DNA from 3 places in the Paenibacillus shenyangensis genome. Region 3 is predicted to be linked to each of the others. Evidence: a T-box and tRNA genes for the amino acid it is inferred to sense, from the RefSeq annotation. Region 3 holds a T-box; the other regions hold tRNA genes.
What was found. The T-box of region 3 lies ahead of leuS (leucine--tRNA ligase). A T-box ahead of a tRNA ligase gene usually reads a tRNA of that ligase, here a tRNA-Leu.

Region 1 (4,603 bases), on a different contig from region 3:
CCAATGGAGTATGAGCTTTCCTGCCGTATCACATCGGATATCCGGCTCAAAGGAGCCGCCAAAGGCGATGGAGGCTGGGGGCATGTCATTTACCACTCTTACCAGGATGCGAGCGGAATAACAACATTTACAGGCAATGAACATCTGGATGCTCTGCTGAACACCTGGAACCATACAGGAGAAGATCCCAAGCCGGATGTGTCTGTACAATCAGCGGTTAGCCAGCAGCTAACGCTGCGCGGTGGAGAGCATGTGGTTCTGCTGGATGAGCAGGGAGCAGGCAGTATTACCGCGATACTCGCTGAAATGAATACTTCTCTGTCAGCTGCAGACTCTGGTGCGCCGCTGAACGATTTTCCGCATCCGGAGCTGCAGCAGATCTGGATACGAGCGACATGGGATAACCATGAGCGGCCGGATGTGGAATGTCCATTGGGTGCTTTTTTTGGTAATGAACTGGGGTACAACCGTATTGGACTGTTGTCTCACGGACAAACGGAAGCGGGCATGCTGTATCAATACTTTCCGATGCCGTATTGGGAGCGTGCGCACATTGAGCTGATCAATCGGGGAGCGGCGGAAGTTACCTTTGCCTATTGGGAGATCCGTTATACGACGGAATATAATGATCTGTATCCTCAAGAGCAGACCGGTTACTTCCGTTCTTCGGCCTACTATCCATCACAGGCTGCGCAAGGAACAGACAGCATTATCGGCCGTATCACCGGACGCGGACATCTGGTAGCCGGACAGGTGACAGCCTTCAGCCGGACTACGGGGCAGATCAGCTGTGAAGGAGATGTGCGTGTTCATATCGATGGCAAATTAACCCCGCAGGTGGAGAGCGACGGTTCCGAGAGCTGGGTGAATTACGGCTGGGGATTCCCTACGCCGCCGGAGATGAATCCATCCAGCGCATATGACGGCCTGCCAGATAGTCCGTGGTCGATGGTGCGGCTGTGCAGTGGAGATGTGTATCCTTTTCGGCAGGAACTGGTCTTCGGCATCGAGTCCGGCGAGTATAATAATCAATATCTGCGCCACTCGGGTATTCTGTTCTACTATGGCGTGGATGAGCCGGGCATGGAGCTGACCGATGTACTGGATATCGGTAACAAGGCTTCGGAAGGTATCCATCATTATCGTACATTCGGCAGCCGGGGATACTATACCCTGTGTGCGTGTTATGAAGGGGATCAGGATCATGTGCTGATTACAGACACCGGACACGAGACAGAGGGATGGAGTGAATTTGTCGTATCGATCGATCCTGATAACCGAGGAGTGCGTCTGCGGCGAAGATCCGACCAGATGACCGGCCGGCAAAAGGCGAGAGTGTATGTGGATAATGTGCTGGTACAGGAGCGCAGCTGGTATGTGGCTGATCGTAATCCGTATCAGCGCTGGCTGGATGATGAATATGAGATTCCAGCTGGATATACATCAGGCAAAGATCATGTGACGATTCGGCTCGAATATGTGCAGGCCGGTGAGACGCGGGCATGGAACGAATTTGAATATAAAGTGTATAGTCTGCACGGGTACAATACGTGAAATAGATCAGAGAGATTGGGATACAGAGCTGCGTTAAAATATTTTGTGGAAAAGCTTGTACTTTTCGAAATGTCATGATATATTATTCCTTGTGATTGCGTAATGCAGCTCACTAACTCATTTGCGGTCGTGGCGGAATTGGCAGACGCGCACGGTTCAGGTCCGTGTGGGCTTACCCCCGTGGAGGTTCGAGTCCTCTCGACCGCATTCTTATTTATTTCTAACGTGAATATTCATACAGTCAATTACGTCCTTCAGTTATTTTAACCTGGAGGGCGTTTTTATTATGAGTTTCACTGGAATCTTGTAGAGATTCCGGTATAATGTGGAGAATGTAAACCGTCGGACAGGCCATGAATCCAGTTATAAAGAAGGTAATCACATGGGAGACCCCAGCATAAGATGGAGCAGAGCTCATAATCTGCTGGAAAAGTATTTTTCCGGAGCAACAATGAATTACCGCCAGATGATCGCGCTGTTTATTCCGATCCTGATCGATCAGGCGTTTGTGATGGGACTGAATCTGATCAATACCGCCATGATCAGTTCGGCAGGCGTAGCGGCTGTCAGTGCGGTTAATATGGTGGATTCGCTGAATATTTTCCTGCTGAGCGTATTTATCGCGGTCGCTACAGGCGGGACCGTTGTTGTCGCCCAGTACAAGGGTAATGGCAATGAACTGAAAGTATCACAGGCGACTGCAGGAGCGGTCTCGTCCGTGTCTGCGCTGGCACTGGCTATAGCATTGATCGGTATTGTCTTTCACGGGCCGCTGCTCAGTCTGCTGTTCGGCTCGGCAGAGGCGGAAGTTATGAATCATGCACGTACATACCTGATCGGGAGCTGTATTTCCTTTGTCGGGATTGCGATTGTGGAAGCGGTCTGCGGTGCGCTGCGCGGTGTTGGCAGCACGAGAGCTTCGCTGATGCTGTCATTGATTATGAATCTGCTGTATGTATTGCTGAATTTTGTCTTTATCAATGGACTGGATATGGGTGTGCTCGGCATGACGCTGTCCGTCAATATTGCCCGGTATGGCGGCGCTGCATGTGCGCTGTATTATTTATTCAAAATGGACGTTAACCTGAAGGTACGTGTACGCGAGCTGTTTGAGGTCAAATGGGAGATGTTCAAAAAGATCCTGTTTATCGGCTTTCCGTTTGCGACCGAGCAGATGTTTTTTAACGGCGGAAAAATACTGACCCAGATCTTCATTGTCGGCATGGGGACGTATGCGATTGCAGTCAATGCGATCTGTTCCGCACTGGCAGGCGCGATGCAGATTCCAGCCAATGCACTGTCACTGACGATTATTACCGTGGTCGGCATGTGTATCGGTAGCGGCAATATCGACGAAGCACGCAAGTTCACCAAGTCGTTCCTGGTGCTGGCGTCCATGTCGTTTGTATTGATGGGGCTGATTATTCTGCCATTGTTCCATCCGCTGATCTCGCTATTCGATCCGCCGGCAGAGATTGTGGATGAAATCTTCTGGGTGCTGCTCATTAATACGCTGGCTCAGATTCCGCTGTGGGCGATTGGGTTTATCACACCGTCTGCGCTGCGGGCGGCCGGGGATGCCAAGTTTACCTCGATGGTATCGATGCTGTCGATGTGGCTGTTCCGGGTGGTGCTCGGGTATGTACTGGGTGTTACACTCGGCTGGGGTGTCCTCGGGGTATGGATCGCAATGGACTGCGAATGGGCGGTACGTGGTGTTATTTTCATGAAACGATTTTATGGGAAAAAGTGGCTGCAGCACCGGATTATTTAGCGGATGGAGTGGAACATGTAAAGCGGTATGGAGCGTTGTGCAATGAAGAACGGGAATGCGTTGTATCCTTCGCATTGTACATCATGCACTCCAGAAAAGAATAAGAGCACGTCCTCCGGTTAAGCCTGGAGATCCCTGAATTGGTATAGGTAATGGGGATCTCCAGGCTTAAATGTCGTCCTTTGCTCTTATTTCTTTTCTTACGTTCTGTGCGAGTGCATGTACAATCTTGTATTTATGTATTCCACAAATTGTAAAATGGAATGGTATACTGGACAGATCCCAATATGGAGGAGGTCTTTTTTATGGGTACCATTTATATGATAGGGCTTATTCTGGTTCTAGCGCTGCTCGTCGCAGTATTGGGTCATGTAATGTATCGCTGGTCCAGGCGCCATCTCACCGGTATGTTGACTATGATTGTCGCTGTCGTGTGGGTTATGCTGATGTTTGGCTCTTTCGGGGTATTATGGGTGATCATTCCGTCGCTGGTTTTGTACGGTCTATTGGCGCGCTATCCCTATCTACTAAAAGCCAAGTAAAAGAATACAACTGATCGTTATTCATTCAAGCTTGATTCTGTCGATACTTGCCTCGTATACCAATAATCGATAACACGATAAAAAAGAGCAGACCGATCAGCGGCTGTATACCCAGTGATTGATGCAGAGCAAGCGGCAGTGCAATAAATAACAGACACATTGCCAGCAGGTTCCACCAGAGCTCTCTACGGGCAAATTGCAGGATTGCTTGTTTCATGAAGATTCCTCCCGAGTGTGAATTCCAATAAAGGAATGCTATGATCGCTTAGGAATCGGAATGGTTACATGATCACTGTCCCCTCCAGAGCTATTGCAGCATATATTTCATTGTATATACAAATCGAATGAAAAGTAAATATTTGTTAAAAGAGAGGGTGCCGCTTCTTGTATCATTATTTTAAAAAAACAGCCGGTCTGCTCGTTGTACTCCTTCTGGGTGCCGGAAGTATAGCTTGTTCCTCTCAAGAACATCGAAAAGATGCACAGGCAGCTGCAGCGGACAGCCAGAAAGCAGTATATTATGTCTCGCCTGACGGCCGGGATAGCCAGTCTGGTAGTCAAAATTCTCCGTGGCGAACGATACAGCATGCTGCCGATCAGGCGGTACCTGGCAGTACGATCTATATTCGTGCTGGCGTGTATCATGAGCAAGTGACAATCCGCCGTTCTGGCTCGGCAGCGGCAGGTTTTATTACCTTTGCCAGTTATCCGGGAGAGCAGGCAATACTGGATG
Region 2 (4,603 bases), on a different contig from region 3:
GGCGTCGGTCTGATGTGGGGACTGGAAATTCAGGATGCAGATGGAGCGCCGGATTCCCGCAAAGCCAATGCCATTATCGACATGGCCTTCAAGGAAGAGAATCTGATTCTCCGTGGTTCCCGTTATGGATTCGGTAATGTGGTCAAAGTTCGTCCATCACTGACTGTGACCGAAGATGAGCTTGTGGAAATTGTTGGCCGTCTGGAACGCGTACTACAAAAAATGGGTTAACCAAGGAGGATTAATCATGTTATCACTTGTCTATCGTTCTGCCTGGGATGTTGCACTGGAAGAAAGACCACGTCCGATGATTACCGGCGACCATGATGTACTGGTGCGTATTCACGCGACTGGTGTCTGTGGTACGGATCTGGGAATTATTAGCGGCAAATACCATGCCAAATCTTCTATTATTCTCGGTCATGAATCTGCCGGTGAAGTGATAGAAGTAGGAACGCGTGTAAGTACGCTACAGCCGGGAGATCGCGTCGTTATTGATCCGACGTATTACTGCGGACAATGTTCCATGTGCCGTACAGGTCGACAGAATCACTGTCTTCACAAAAGTACAACCGAGACCGGCGTAAGCAGTGACGGTACATTTACCGATTATTACGTCACCGAAGATCGCTTCCTGTACAAACTTGCCGATCATGTCAGCTACGAGGAAGCGACCATGACCGAACCGCTGAGCTGCATGTTGACTGGGATTAACCAGATCAATCTGCTGCCCAATTTCCGTACGATCATTCTGGGTGCCGGTCCGATCGGAATGCTGTACAGCTATGCACTGGCTTCCAAAGGAATTACCGGCAGTATCGTTGATATTTCGGAAGAACGGATGCGTTTGGCAGCTTCGATTGCTCCGGAACGCTGGACTACATATTCATCTTTTGAAGGAGCGCTCGCTGCTATATCACCAGAGGATCATCAGGTGGATCTGGTAGTGGATACTACAGGTGTAATAGGGACGCAGATCTTGTCCAATCTGGCTCATGGCGGTTATCTAATGTTGGTAGGTCTGCGTGATGGAGTGAGCAGCTTCAATCCCAAAGAAGTCGTGGATCGCAGTCTCAAGATCATCGGTTCTATCGACTCACTTGGTACTTTTGCTACAGCTCACTATATGATCGAACAGGGATTGGTACCAGCGCGTAGGCTGATTACACATACGTATCCGCTGGAATCCTACAAAGAAGCTTTTCAGACCCTGGGCTGTGATCTTAATGATGGTACGCTTACTTCATCCTCCAGTGCGATTAAGGTAGTATTGCAATCCTGCTAATTGCTGCCGAATAATGGTTAAAAGCTTGTAGAGAAGACTATTTTATTTGCAATGGAGGAATGAAGATGACCATTAACCCGAACCAAGCTGCTGTGAATGTTGTATCTTCTGCAGCTGGCATAGAGCCGACTGATTGGCAGCGTGAACCGGTAGAAGGTTTTATTTTCGATATGGACGGGGTGCTGATTGACAGCGAGCCGATCTATTTTGAAATCGAAAAAAGTACATTCATTCACTTCGGTGCCAATGTGGAAGAAGAAGAGCATCATACGTACGTAGGTGTGACGCTGGCATCTATGTTTGAACAGGTACAGCAGAAGCATCTGCTCGATTGTACCGTAGAGCAAATGCTGGAATTCCATGTGAAGCATGTCATGGATGTGATTCGTGAACATCCAGAGCTGCAGCCTTTTAACGGTCTGACGGATTGGCTGGACTGGCTGAAGCAATCCGGTATACCGATGGTGGTTGCTTCATCATCTCCACGTGCACTGATTGAATTGATTCTGGAAAGACTGGATATCCGCCGCTTTTTTGAGGGAATGATTAGCGGGGAAGAAGTAGCACATGGCAAACCGGCACCGGATATTTTCCTGCGAGCAGCCGAAATTCTGGGTGTAGCACCAGAACGCTGCATGGTTATCGAAGATTCCCGTAACGGTGTGCGGGCTGCCAAGTCTGCCGGTATGCGCTGCATCGGACATCAGAATCCAGGTTCCGGTAATCAGAATCTGGGCGAAGCGGATGTGGTTATTCATAGTTATGCCGAGTTATGGGAGCTACGTGACCAGCTGCCGGTCGCTGCTACCAAATAAACAGGTTATCCTGATCATTCACTATTCCGAATAATATATGCTGTTATTGCGACTGCCTGATAGAGAACATCCGACGATTCTTTATCGGGCAGAGTGCAATAATCAACAGTGGGATAAGTATACGAATGAAGAGAAGGGAAACGGAAGAGTTATTGTTTGGATCCTATGCATTTACATCAGGATGGGATCTGTTATCAAGTTAGTCTCCTATTTTTCTATATATTTCTGTATATTATATTTCTCTATATTAATAGAAGGAAAAATAAAATTTGACGCTTGCTAACTAATATGCTATTCTATTTCTTGTGGCCGGGAAATAGAAATATGGAACGGTAACATTACATTATGCGGTCGTGGCGGAATTGGCAGACGCGCACGGTTCAGGTCCGTGTGGGCTTACCCCCGTGGAGGTTCGAGTCCTCTCGACCGCATCTATTTTTTACTCGAAAAGGTCTCATTCCTAAGTGAATGAGGCCTTTTTATTATATTAGAATTAGACGGGAAATATGATTTTACCCATATCGTTCTTAAATCCGACAAGGAATGACTGTTAAGCGCCCGGTACTTCTGGTGAATAGATATAGAAGCCTATTTATTCGCGAAAGCCAGCCATGTCAATGCGGGCCAGCCAGCTGAGTATACAGGCTCAGAACACATAAATGCAAAAGACAGCGGGTAGAAGCTCATGTTGATTTCTTACCCGGCTCGGCAAATTGGCAGAACGAACGGGTACATAGCGGATCAATGGTCTTCATTCATGTGCTGCTGCATCAGGCACATGATCCACTACAGGTTGGAGAGGAGCAACAGATCATGACAGAACGCGTATTTATTAGTCCCGGCAAATATGTACAAGGCAGAAATGTTATCCAAAAAACAGGTGAATATGTAAAAGCATTAAATGGAGATAAGTCCATTGTTATCGCCGATGATATTGTATGGGATATTGCAGGTAACCAGGTACTGGAAAGTCTGGATCAGTCATCGGTTAGCTACGTCAAAGCAGTCTTCAACGGCGAAGCATCGACCAATGAGATCAATCGTCTGGTAGAGATTGGCCGGGAGAACCAAGCAACGATTGTAATTGGAGTAGGCGGCGGCAAAACGCTGGATACTGCCAAGGCAGTCAGCGATACCCTAGGCGGCTATACTGTGATCATTCCGACTACAGCTTCTACAGATGCACCAACTAGCGCATTATCCGTTATTTATTCGGATGAAGGTATATTCGAAAGTTACAAATTTTATAATAAAAATCCGGATCTGATTCTGGTAGATACCAAGATTATCGCGAGTGCACCACCACGCTTCCTGTCTTCCGGTATTGCGGATGCACTGGCAACCTGGGTAGAGGCACGTGCCGTTATCGAAGCGCGGGCTACAACGATGGCTGGCGGATTGCCTACTCTAGCTGCCGAAGCTATTGCACGTAAATGTGAAGAGACGCTGTTTGACTTTGGTCTGCTGGCTTATGAGTCGGTACAGCGTAAAGTAGTAACACCAGCGGTAGAAGCAGTCGTAGAAGCGAATACATTGCTAAGTGGTCTGGGCTTTGAAAGTGGTGGTCTGGCAGGAGCGCATGCGATTCATAACGGCTTCACTGTACTCGAAGGTGATATTCACCATATGACACATGGGGAGAAAGTGGCTTTTGGTACATTGACTCAATTGGCGCTCGAGAAACGCCCTATTCAGGAGATTGAGCGTTATATCGCATTTTATATTAGTCTGGAGCTCCCAGTTACGCTGGAAGACCTCAAAATCGCTAACGTATCTGATGAAGATCTGTACCGTGTAGCACAGGCAGCGACCAAGCCCGGTGAGACATCGCATAATCTGCCATTCAAAGTGACAGCAGATGACGTCAAGGATGCTATTATCGCAGCGGATCAATACTCTCACGCATACAAAGCCAAAAAAGGACTGTAATCACAGCGAATCTTATATATTTCAATGCAGTCAGGCTTCTTCAGGAACCTGCCGGTGATTATCAACCGGCAGGTTCTTTTACCCTAACAACGAATAGATTATAGCAGATGGAATCATGCATGTTATTCTGCGGAAAATATCCTGATCTTGCTGCAGATTCTGCTTCCCAACTGGCTTGCTTTCTGGTAGTCTTGTACCTTGGGAGTGACTCTGTACATACTCGAAAAGAGCCCGGAAAAGAATCAAAAGCAATCTTTTGGCATCGGCTCTATATATACAGAATCTGGCGAGAGACAATCTGCAAAAATACCTGCATGCTCCTTATTATGAATTTTTACAAAAATCCGCTATAAATAAGGTTCTTTTACAAAAGGAATATGTTATAAAGGTAGAGAGATAACTGTATAGCTGATAATATGCACGGTAGCTGTCCGGATAAGAATCCAGACCCTGCAGACGCCGCATATTGTCAAGCTGCTTCAGATCTCCAAGTGTCGCTCAGACCCAGATCAAGGAGCCGGATATCAGGAGGCTTCCGAAAGTACAGGTTCACGTTAGGATGCCGACAAGAACA
Region 3 (4,603 bases):
GATTTTCCATATCTTCGGTTACTTTTTTGATCGTTTTGTGCCAGGTACGTTTGAAGTTGTCATCGCCACCGTTGTCGACAATCTTGGAGCTGATGCCACCTTCTTCATTAATAAACAAACGCCATACACGTGCCAGGAAGCGGTGCATACCTTCCACACCATTCTCGTTCCATGGCTTGGTGGCTTCCAGTGGTCCCATGAACATCTCATACAGACGCAGCGTATCCGCACCATACTCATTCACGATATCATCCGGGTTAATGACATTACCACGGGATTTACTCATTTTCTCGTTGTTGGTACCGAGGATCATGCCCTGGTTAATCAGCTTCTGGAAAGGCTCCTTGGTATTGACTACGCCGATATCGTACAGTACTTTGTGCCAGAAACGTGCATACAGCAAATGCAGTACCGCATGCTCGGCTCCGCCGATATACAGGTCAACCGGCATCCAGAAATCAAGCTTTTCCTTGGAGCACAGTTCGTCATTGTTTTTCGGATCGATATAACGCAGGTAATACCAGCAGCTGCCTGCCCATTGTGGCATCGTGTTGGTCTCGCGGCGTGCTTTCATGCCTGTTTCCGGATCGATGGTGTTGACCCAATCGGTTGCATTGGCCAGTGGTGATTCTCCTGTACCGGATGGCTTGATTTCTTCCAGATCCGGCAACAACAGCGGCAAGCTGTCTTCAGGTACCGGCTTGATCGTGCCATCTTCCAGATGCAGGATTGGAATTGGCTCACCCCAGTAACGCTGACGGCTGAACAGCCAGTCACGCAGACGGTAGGTCGTTTTGCCTTCGCCTTTGCCGTTTTCTTCCAGCCATTGAATCATGGTAGAGATTGCTTCTTCCATCTGCATACCGTTCAGCATACCGGAATTCACGTGCTCGCCTTCGCCGGCGTAAGCTTCCTTCGTCACATCGCCGCCAGCAACCACTTCGATAATCGGCAGTTCGAACTTCTGCGCGAATTCCCAGTCGCGTGTATCATGAGCCGGAACTGCCATAATTGCACCGGTACCATAAGCAGCCAGTACATAATCCGCGATCCAGATCGGCAGTTTCTCTCCATTGGCCGGATTCACTGCGTAAGCGCCTGTGAATACACCGCTCTTGTCTTTGTTCAGATCCGTACGTTCCAGGTCACTCTTGTGAGAAGCTTTCTCCTGATACGCTTTGACTGCATCCTGCTGGTCAGCCGTTGTAATCTTCTCTACCAACGGATGTTCAGGTGCCAGTACACAGTAAGTAGCTCCGAACAGGGTGTCCGGACGAGTTGTGAAGACACGAATCTCTTCTTCTGTTCCATCTACCTGGAAAGTAACTTCTGCACCTTTTGATTTGCCGATCCAGTTGCGCTGCATATCCTTGATGCTTTCTGCCCAGTCCAGCTCATCGAGATCTTCCAGCAGACGATCTGCATACTCGGTAATCTTCAGCATCCATTGACGCATCGGACGACGAATAACCGGATGACCGCCGCGCTCGCTCTTGCCGTCGATAACTTCTTCATTCGCCAGTACCGTACCCAGTGCCGGACACCAATTTACCGGAATCTCGGCGATATAAGCCAGACCCTTGTTATACAGCTGGATAAAGATCCACTGGGTCCATTTATAATAATCCGGATCGGTTGTACTGATCTCGCGATCCCAGTCGTAGGAGAAACCAAGAGACTTGATCTGACGGCGGAAATTATTAATATTCTGAATGGTAAATTCACGCGGGTGACCGCCATTATCGATCGCATATTGCTCGGCCGGCAGACCGAATGCATCCCAGCCCATCGGATGCAGCACATTGTAACCCTGCATACGCTTGTAGCGGGAAACGATATCTGTCGCTGTGTAGCCTTCCGGGTGACCTACGTGCAGACCGGCACCGGATGGATAAGGAAACATGTCCATCGCGTAAAACTTCGGTTTGCCCGGCTCCTCGGTTGTTTTGAATGTTTTGTTCTCATCCCAATAGCCTTGCCATTTGGGTTCCAGTTCCTGCGGACGATAGCCCGGCTGGGACGTGTGTACTTCTGTCATATTATTTCCTCCTCTTAGTAAGTATTGTTGTTCCGGTAATGCCATTATCCATATGCTGCGCTTTGTTATCCATCCGGACGACACAGCTTCTATGTCCGAAAGCAACAAAAAACCTCCCGTCCCCAGCGTATATTATCGCTAGGGACGAGAGGTTGAATCTCGCGGTACCACCCTAGTTAGCGAACAGGTATGCTTCACCATTCACTCACTTAGTTGCCTGATAACGGCAGGAAGCCGATGTGTTTCAGAATTGGTTATATTCATCCAAATGAATATTCGGATCAACCCCATGATTCCTGACACATATCTCCAAGGTGAGTTCACACCAGCATCATATCGGCTTGCACCAGCCGCCGACTCTCTATGTAATGCTTGCTGATATTACTATTCCTTTTCACTGAGCATTAAGTATGGACCAGTCAGCAGATGCTGTCCGGTTGTAACAATGGTTTTATTGTAAAAAAGTTAGCCGGTAAAGTCAATGAAAGAAATATCCGGTGGTCAAAAAAAGAAAACCTGCTGCATAATCGTTAAGCAGATATACACTATAATTGGCTCATCCTCATATCACCGGAACTGGTACTTACCGTAATCTGCTGCCGAACTGCGCCAGTCCCTATCACACCTCGTATATGGTGCTCGGAGTTATCCTTGAACGTCATTTTGTTCATCTGGATATCTGCTGTTCCCGAGCTGCTTGTAAATAGCAGCTGCAATGAATTACTGGCAGATCCAATCTCGGCGTTCACATCGCCACTTGAAGTAGTCAGCTGCACATCCAATACCGGTTGACCTTCAATATACTCGATTTCACCGGATGAAGTTGTCATCTGTGTACGCTCGCCGGATAACTGCACTGAGCGAATCGTCCCGCTGGTCGTTTCCCATGCGGCCGCTGCGATATTATTATCCTTTGCTGTAATGTTGCCGCTGGTAGTCTGGAAAAGAGCAGTGCCCGCAATTTGTAATCCGGAGATCTGCTGCTCTCCGGAACTGGACTCCGTCGTTATCTTGTTAGCTGACACATCATGAAGGTTGATTTGACCCGATGAAGTTATGACTGTAATCTCGTTCCACATTTTGGATGGAACTTTTATTTTCAGTTTTAGATTATCGAGAGGATCCAATTGAATACCCAGTCTATTATTTTGTGTATCCATCTGGATATTCATAACGCCCTGTTCCGGTACCATTGTGAATGAATATTTTTCTTTGGAATTGGCATATATACTGCCATCCAGTGTAGCGGTAATCTGATCCTGCTCTCCAGGCAGCAGTTCGACATCAGGAGCAGAGGTATGGATCATCAGACTATGAACAGAAGTAGAAGGCATGGATTTCTGTTCATGAATACTTATCTTTTGATTAAAATGAGTGTAGCCCCAATAGCCGATAACGCATACGGCTACTATGATTATAGTAATACCTGTAAATAACGAACGCTTCATTCCAGTACTCTCCTCGCCAATTGGCTTGATGGTTATGAATATTACACAATGTCTTTGGTCTCTACATTGCGAATGGATAGATAGGCAGACAGCAGCCCTACAACAGCCAGACTCACCGGGACAGCTGTGATAGAGAACATGGAGAAATCATTACTTGTGGCACTCGTAACACCAACAATCAATACTGCGGATACGAGTGTAGCTGGTACCGATTTGCGGTGCATTCCGATATATAACGGAATCAGACCAATACCGGCAGAAGCCAGCGCACTAATCAGTATATTCCGCAAGTTATGCATAAATATACCAAGCGTCATCGGTTCAGCCAAAAAATGAAGCATCTGGTTCATCAGATAAAAAAAATCCGCCCAGCACCAGATTCGACAAAAAGATTGTAGCAAAAGTGAATATCATGATTAACAGTACCTTGGCAATCATCAGCTTCTGTCTTTTGATCGGATACATAAACAGCACAGAGATCGACCCGGTCTTGTATTCTTCCAAAAACAGTTTTGCGATCAGCACTGCAGCAAATACAGTGAAAGTCGCCCGTACTACACTGTCAATAATCAGAAATGCCATATCATAGCTCTCAAAAGGAATACGACTGCTTCTGGTCTCCATTACATAGATTAATACCAGAAGTGCCAAAAAGCAGAGATTCGCAATCAGTACGCCCTTTATGTAACGCCACAATTGATATTTTTTAATTTCAAGGCGGATTAATTTAAGCATGTTGTAATCCCCTATCCAGCAGATGGATAAAATAATCTTCCAGCGAAAGGCTTTTTTTCTTTATTTCCTCGATATGAATACCATACAGAATGAATTGTTTGGCAATTTCCGTTTGTGGTAGAGACAACGTATAGATGTGTATCCAGCCACCATCCATCACCCTGAAATTATCGATACACAGGATTTCCTCCAGTACATACACTGCTTTTTGTATATCATCACTCCGAATTTCGATATATTCGGTATAACGCTCATGGATCTCTTTTACAGTAATTTCTTCTATCAGCTGACCCTGGTTGATTACACCGATCGTATCGGCGATCTGTTCTACTTCACTCAGAATATGACTGGAAATGATCATAGTCATCCGGTACTCATGACA

Region 1: it encodes a tRNA-Leu, which carries the amino acid that the T-box ahead of leuS (leucine--tRNA ligase) is inferred to sense. The anticodon was not compared.
Region 2: it encodes a tRNA-Leu, which carries the amino acid that the T-box ahead of leuS (leucine--tRNA ligase) is inferred to sense. The anticodon was not compared.

The regions. Positions count from the first base shown of each region.
Region 1 covers NZ_AOIG01000026.1:76,935-81,537, forward strand. Annotated here, with positions in the region: gene H065_RS0120255 (DUF2961 domain-containing protein) at 1-1,554, shown strand, start outside; tRNA gene H065_RS0120260 (tRNA-Leu) at 1,678-1,761, shown strand; gene H065_RS0120265 (MATE family efflux transporter) at 1,937-3,328, shown strand; gene H065_RS0120270 (hypothetical protein) at 3,616-3,870, shown strand; gene H065_RS0120275 (hypothetical protein) at 3,896-4,087, opposite strand; gene H065_RS0120280 (right-handed parallel beta-helix repeat-containing protein) at 4,255-4,603, shown strand, end outside.
Region 2 covers NZ_AOIG01000017.1:149,529-154,131, forward strand. Annotated here, with positions in the region: gene H065_RS0114890 (aspartate aminotransferase family protein) at 1-231, shown strand, start outside; gene H065_RS0114895 (zinc-dependent alcohol dehydrogenase) at 248-1,285, shown strand; gene H065_RS0114900 (HAD family hydrolase) at 1,351-2,100, shown strand; tRNA gene H065_RS0114905 (tRNA-Leu) at 2,448-2,531, shown strand; gene H065_RS0114910 (glycerol dehydrogenase) at 2,914-4,029, shown strand.
Region 3 covers NZ_AOIG01000006.1:129,769-134,371, forward strand. Annotated here, with positions in the region: gene leuS (leucine--tRNA ligase) at 1-2,038, opposite strand, end outside; T-box leader at 2,176-2,445, opposite strand; gene H065_RS0104720 (DUF4097 family beta strand repeat-containing protein) at 2,584-3,486, opposite strand; gene H065_RS26835 (hypothetical protein) at 3,528-3,776, opposite strand; gene H065_RS26840 (ABC transporter permease) at 3,808-4,221, opposite strand; gene H065_RS0104730 (ABC transporter ATP-binding protein) at 4,214-4,603, opposite strand, start outside.